Regions from separate parts of the Caballeronia sp. LZ029 genome, predicted to be linked through region 3. Evidence: riboswitches for the same ligand, from Rfam matches in the RefSeq annotation. Region 3 holds a riboswitch; each other region holds the start of a gene.
The links. Region 3 has a riboswitch for glycine ahead of gcvT (glycine cleavage system aminomethyltransferase GcvT). Riboswitches for the same ligand answer to the same signal wherever they lie in the genome.
Positions count from the first base shown of each region.

Region 1: linked by a shared signal. The riboswitch ahead of QCE73_RS18495 (D-amino acid dehydrogenase) and the one ahead of gcvT (glycine cleavage system aminomethyltransferase GcvT) in region 3 are both predicted to bind glycine.
Region 2: linked by a shared signal. The riboswitch ahead of gcvT (glycine cleavage system aminomethyltransferase GcvT) and the one ahead of gcvT (glycine cleavage system aminomethyltransferase GcvT) in region 3 are both predicted to bind glycine.

Region 1 is NZ_JARUXO010000002.1:802,851-805,111, forward strand. Features, by position in the region: gene QCE73_RS18495 (D-amino acid dehydrogenase) at 1-1,152, opposite strand, end outside; glycine riboswitch at 1,218-1,322, opposite strand; glycine riboswitch at 1,325-1,413, opposite strand; gene QCE73_RS18500 (cation:proton antiporter) at 1,529-2,261, shown strand, end outside.
Region 2 is NZ_JARUXO010000001.1:3,007,843-3,010,103, reverse strand. Features, by position in the region: gene QCE73_RS14205 (hypothetical protein) at 1-401, shown strand, start outside; glycine riboswitch at 472-575, shown strand; glycine riboswitch at 585-714, shown strand; gene gcvT (glycine cleavage system aminomethyltransferase GcvT) at 833-1,957, shown strand; gene gcvH (glycine cleavage system protein GcvH) at 2,020-2,261, shown strand, end outside.
Region 3 is NZ_JARUXO010000104.1:10,222-12,482, reverse strand. Features, by position in the region: gene QCE73_RS38450 (M20 family metallopeptidase) at 1-778, shown strand, start outside; glycine riboswitch at 893-970, shown strand; glycine riboswitch at 988-1,086, shown strand; gene gcvT (glycine cleavage system aminomethyltransferase GcvT) at 1,128-2,261, shown strand, end outside.

The DNA.
Region 1 (2,261 bases), on a different contig from region 3:
ATGCCCGTGCCCGGTGTTGTAGAACACGCCCGGACGCTTGCCCTGCCCGACCTTCGGCAGCATGCTCGGCAACATCGGGCGCAAGCCGCTCCACGGAATCACGCGCGCGGTCGATACATCGGGGAAATGACGCCGCGTCCATTCGACGAGCGGCGCGATGCGATCTGCGCGGATATCGCGATTGAAGCCGTTCAGCTCCGCCGTGCCCGCCACGCGGAAACGGTCCGCGCCGAGCCGGCTCGTGACGATTTTCGCGCGGTCGTCGAGCAGGCTGACCCACGGCGCGTGATCGCGGCTGCGGGCGTCGTCGAGGCAGACGGTGATCGAATAGCCCTTGACCGGATAGACGTTGAGATGATCGCCCGCCATCGATGCGAACGCACGGCTGCCGACGCCCGCGCAGATCACGATGCCGTCGAACTGGAGCGCCTGCGTCTCGCCCGCATGCTCGACGCTCAGCGCGAGCCGCCCCGCCTGTTCGTCGATCGAGGTCACCGACGTGTCGTAGCGGAACTCGACACCGCGCCGCGCGCATGCATCGGCGAGTCCGCGCGTGAACTTGTGGATGTCGCCGGTGGAATCGGACGGCGTGAAGAAGCCGCCATGAAACGCACCGCGAAAGGTCGGCTCGATCGATGCGATCTCTTCCGGCGTGACCGCGTGACGGTCGAGGCCCGCGCCGGTGAGGATCTCGTTCACTTTCGCTGCGGCGTCGAACTCCTTGCGGCTCGCGTAGAAATGCAGGATGCCGCGCCGTTCGAGATCGAAGTCGATTTTCTCGTCCCGCGCGATGCGAAACAGATGCTCGCGCGCCGCGATCGCAAGACGCACGGTCTCGGCCGTATTCGCACGATAGTTCGGAATCTGCCGCAGGAACTCGCCCATCCAGCTGTACTTGTGCCAGCCCGGCCGCGGATTCATCAGGAGGGGCGCGTCGCGCGTGAACATCCACTTCAGGCCTTTCAGCACGGTGGCGCGGCTGTTCCACACTTCGGCATTGCTCGCCGACAGTTGCCCGCCATTGGCGAAGGACGTTTCCATCGCCGCATAGCGATGCCGCTCGATGACAGTGACGTGAAACCCGCGCTGCGCAAGGGCGTAAGCGGTCGTGACGCCGGTGATCCCGGCGCCGATGATGGCGATTCGTGACATGACATGATCCAGATTGATTGAGCATCGCCGGCCTTGGCCACATGCCGCAGCCGGCACCGATGCCCCATCTGTCCATGTACCTGAGAGTTTCGCCCGCGTGCCGCCCGACGTTCACGTCGGCAGCCGGGGCTCCCCTTCGGTGGGCGCATAAAAGCGCCGCTCTCCAGATGTTCCAGCGCGCACGGTCCTTTTGCCTGAGAGTTTCCGGGGCGGTTGCTCCGTCGGCGTCGTCGCGAGGACGAACTCTTCCGTGACGCTTTGTCGAACGCTTGCACAATACCGGTACGAAATGCGCATGGCAAGCCCCCGCCGACACGTTGACAGAACGCGGCCCTCGCCCTCAGACTCCCGTCGTCCGTTATTCGCTGCTCAAAATATGCCGTCTTCCCAGTTGTCCGTCTATTTTTTCGCCCAGGCCGCGGTGATCGTGCTCGCGAGCCAGTTCGTCGGCAGGCTCGCGCAGCGTGTGGGTCAGCCGCAAGTCGTCGGCGAGATGATCGCGGGCGTGCTGCTCGGCCCGTCGCTCTTCGGGATGCTGCTGCCGCACTGGCAACAGGCGCTCTTTCCCAAGGCGACGATGGGCACGCTCTACGTCGCCGCGCAGCTCGGCGTCGGGCTCTACATGTTTCTCGTCGGCACGGAGTTTCGCGCGGACCATTTCCGCGCCCGCGCGAAGAGCGCGATGAGCGTGTCGATCGCGGGCATCGTCGCGCCGTTCGCGCTCGCGTTCGCGCTGACGCCGTGGCTGCAAACGATCCCCGGTCTCTTCGCGGAAAAGGTGCGGCTCTACGAGGCGTCGCTCTTTCTCGGCGCAGCAATCGCGATCACCGCCTTTCCGATGCTCGCGCGCATCATCCACGAACGCGGGCTGACGGGCACGTCGCTCGGCACGCTCGCGCTCACCGCAGGCGCATTCGACGATGCCGCCGCGTGGTGCATCCTCGCGATCGTGCTCGCGAGCTTCGGCGGCTCATGGATGGGCGCATATGCGGCGATCGGCGGCGGCGCGGCTTTCGCGCTCTTCATGATCTTCGCCGGCGGCAAGTTGCTGCGCCGGCTCGCTGCCGGATTGAATCCACACGCGCCGTTGCCCACGAGCGTGCTCGCCG
Region 2 (2,261 bases), on a different contig from region 3:
GCTATTTGAATCAGGCGATCGATTACGGCGTGCTCGCGCAATTGGACTTGCGTATCGGATTTATCGGACTGGAGAATGAATTTACGGAATTCCGTTCACGCTTTCCTTCCTTGGCGATCGAACATGTGCCGACGCGCCACGCACAGGACGCCTGCGATCGGATTGCGGAGGCGTCGCTCTTTATTGGCAATCAGTCGGTTTTCTTCGCAATCGCCGAAGGATTGCAGTCAAACAGGCTGCTCGAGGTATTCGAACCGGTTCCGAACGTCGTGCCATCCGGGGGCCGCACAGGCCAGTTTCTGACGACCGCGGGGCTGGCGCGGCTGGTCAGCGCCTTTTTTTCACGAACGATCACACTGCCGGATCCCGACGCGGCGTTGAGAAGCGAATATATGCACTGAGCAATACCTGACGCGGTCGCCCGGAATTTCGAACGAAATTGACATTGCGCGAGGCGTCGCGTAAATTCTGCCGCACGCGTCGGGAGAGCGCGTGGTCTCGTTCATGCAGCGAAGATCGCGCCGCCGAAGGGGCACACCCGCAAACTCTCAGGCAAAAGGACCGACTGCGTCGAGGAATTCGTTTCCTCGCACTCTGGAGAGCGGCAGCGGCTTCAACATGAAGCCAGTTGCCCACCGAAGGGGCGCGCGATGAACCATCAGTCACGCTGATGGTTCGCGCAATCTCTCAGGTACCGAGGACAGAGGGGTCACGCATCGCAACCGCTTCGCGGCATGCGCCTTGCGCGCTGCATCAGGCAGCGCGAAAGGCGCATCCGGCCAGGCGAAATGTGCGCTGCGTGGCCTTTTTTGTTTCGCGAACCGAGGCCCTGATGACCGAACTCCAACACACGCCCCTGCACGCCGCCCACCTCGCGCTCAACGCGCGCATGGTCGATTTCGGCGGCTGGGACATGCCCGTCAACTACGGTTCGCAGATCGACGAGCATCGCGCGGTGCGCACCGACGCCGGCATGTTCGACGTATCGCATATGCGCGTCGTCGATTTCGAGGGCGACGCCGTCCGCGAATTCTTCAAGCACGCGATCGCCAATAACGTCGACAAACTCACGACGCCGGGCAAAGCGCTCTACTCGTGCCTGCTCAACGGCAACGGCGGCGTGATCGACGATCTGATCGTCTACTACTTCTCCGAAACGAATTTCCGCGTCGTCGTGAACGCGGGCACGGCGGAGAAGGACATCGCCTGGTTCGGGCAGTTGAACGCCGAAGGCAAATTCAATCTTTCGATTACACCGCGCCGCGATCTCGCGATCATCGCCGTGCAAGGCCCGAACGCGCGCGAAAAGACCTGGCAAGTGCTGCCGGACACGCGCGCGCAAACCGAATCGATCAAGCCGTTCAACGCGGCCGTTTTCCCGTCGACGCAATACGGCGAACTGATGCTCGCGCGCACCGGCTACACCGGCGAGGACGGTTTCGAGATCGTCGTTCCGGCGACGCAAGTCGAGGCGTTGTGGAACGCGCTCGCCGCCGCGGGCGTGAAGCCCGCAGGCCTCGGCGCGCGCGACACGCTGCGCCTCGAAGCCGGCATGAATCTGTACGGCCAGGACATGGACGAGAACGTGTCGCCGCTCGACGCCGGCCTCGCGTGGACCGTCGATCTGAAAACGGAACGCGATTTCGTCGGCCGCAGCGCGCTGGAGGCGAACGGCTCGAAGGCGAATTTCGTCGGGCTCGTGCTGATCAAGGAAAACGGCAAGGCGGGCGGCGTGCTGCGCGCGCATCAGAAAGTCGTCACGCAACACGGCGACGGCGAGATTACGAGCGGCACTTTTTCGCCGTCGATGCAGGAATCCATCGCGTTCGCACGCGTGCCGACGGGCGTTGCCGTCGGGGACACGGTGCAGGTCGTCATCCGCGACAAGCAACTTCCGGCGCGCGTGGTAAAACTTCCGTTCGTGCGCAACGGCCGAGTGTTGGTCGAGCTTTCGTAACGCCGTCGCGCCCGTTCCCTCCGATCAAGAAACTCACGAAAGAACCACGCAAGGAGCATCCAATGAGCATCCCGGCCGATCTGAAATACACCGAATCGCACGAATGGGTCCGCACCGAATCCGATGGCACGCTGACCATCGGCATCACCGATCACGCGCAGGAAGCGCTCGGTGACATCGTGTTCGTCGAACTGCCCGCGGCGGGCAAGACCGTTACGGCGGGCGATGCGATCGCCGTCATCGAATCGGTGAAGGCGGCATCCGACATTTACGCGCCGGTTTCGGGCGAGATCGTCGAATCGAA
Region 3 (2,261 bases):
CATCGAGGAGCTACGTGAGGGAAACGGCGTCCAACTGATTATCACGGGAGGTGAGGAGACCGGATGCGATGGCGCGAAGGCGCTTGCGGGCTCCTCCGGGCTGTTGAAGCCACTCAGTCTTCTCCTTGTCGGAGAAATGACGGCGAACTATCCTTTTGTCGGGCACAAAGGGGCGCTTTGGGTCCGTGCGTCTGCTACCGGCAAGACAGCGCATGGCGCTATGCCGGAGCAGGGCGACAACGCTATCTATAAGGCGACTCAGGCCATTCAGAAGATACGCGGCTTTGGAATCGAGGAGTCGACGCATCCGTTGATGGGCCACGCCACCATGAACGTCGGCACCTTCAAGGCCGGCACGAACGTGAACTCTGTTCCCGACCGAGCGGAATTCGAGGTGGACTTCCGCACAGTTCCGGGCATGGACCATCAATGCATCTGCACACGACTGTCTCGTTTTTTGACCGATGACATTGGCCTGACGTCGATGGTCGATGTGCCGCCGTTAAGTACCGACCCCGAAGCGTTGGCGGTCAAGAGGGTGTTCGGGCTATGCGAATCGCTCCATCACCAGCCTATCGTTGCTCGCGCGGTGCCGTACTTTACTGACGGCAGCGTCTTGTTACCTGCAACCGGAAATCCGCCAACAATTATTTTGGGACCTGGTGAGCCCAAGATGGCTCACCAGACAGACGAGTATTGCTACGTCCACAAAATTGCCGAAAGCGTGACGCTCTATCGCTCCATCATCCAGAGCATTAGCAACGACCCACTCTACTAGGCGCTCGCAGAGGAAACGTCAGGCCTTTGAATGGCATGTGTGACATGAGGAGGAATAAGTGTTTCCTCTAAGGCAAGTAACTTGACTTGAATAGCCAGAGTCAAATATAGTTGTTTTAACCAAGCCGGAGAGAACGCACAGCGTCGCCGAAGGGGACTTAAAACTCTCAGGCAAAAGGACGGCTTGGTTGCTGATTGCATCTATACATCAGCGAAATCTCTGGAGAGAGACCTGAAATCAGGTCCACCGAAGGGGCAAGGTCGCGAAGCGACTCTAATCTCTCAGGTACCAAGGACAGAGAAAAAGACATCCCTACGGATGCGTTTCATTCTGTCAACCTCGAAGAGATATGGCCAATACCGTTAGCAGTTTGCTGCGCACGCCGCTCGCAGCTAGCCACACAGAGGCCGGTGCACGAATGGTCGATTTTGGCGGGTGGCAGATGCCCGTCAATTACGGCTCCCAGATTGAAGAACATCATGCGGTCCGCACTGACGCCGGGATGTTCGACGTCTCGCACATGTGCGTCGTTGATTTGAGCGGTCCCGATACGCGAGAGCTTCTTCGCAGGCTCGTCGCGAACAACGTCGATAAGCTCAAGGTCGCAGGTAAGGCGCTTTACACATGCATGCTCAATCAACAGGGCGGCGTCGTAGACGACCTCATCATCACTTTCCTGAATGAAGTTTGGTTTCGTCTCGTCATCAACGCGTCCACCGCAATCACTGATATTTCCTGGATTCGAGCTGTCATAGCACGGAGCAATCTGAAGGTGACGCTCGTACCGCGCCGCGGCGATTTGGCCAGCCCGGAATTGGCGCTCGCCATCATCGCGGTGCAGGGTCCACAAGCTCGAGAGAAGTTCTGGCGTGCGGTTCCAACGACAAAATCCCTCACAGATGAGTTGAAGCCATTCAATGCAGCCCTCGTTAGTGATTCGACCTTCGGCGAACTCATGGTTTCGAGAACTGGCTACACCGGTGAAGATGGCTTCGAGATAGTTTCGAGGGCCGATGCCGCTCCGCTGCTTTGGAAGACGCTGTCTGAAAACGGCATCCGTCCGGCCGGCCTCGGCGCGCGTGACACCTTGCGGCTTGAAGCAGGCATGAATCTCTATGGCCAAGACATGGACGAGACAGTCTCCCCGCTCGATGCCGGCCTTGCATGGACCGTCGATTTGAAATCAGACCGTGAGTACATGGGTCGACAAGGCGTTGAACATCGCGGCGTTTCAGCGCAGACGATAGGTGCCGTCGTGTTCGGCGAAGGCGGGATTCCGCGAGCGGGACAGGCCATTCACGTAGCAGGTGGGGAAGGGGTCGTAACGAGTGGCACCTTCAGTCCCACGATGCAACGTCCAATCGCAATAGTTCGAGTTCCCATGTCGGTCAAGCCGGGCGACGAATTGGTTATTTCCGTTCGAGGAAGAGAACTGGCCGCCGTCGCCGTCCGCTTGCCGTTCGTCCGAAATGGCGGCGTCCTC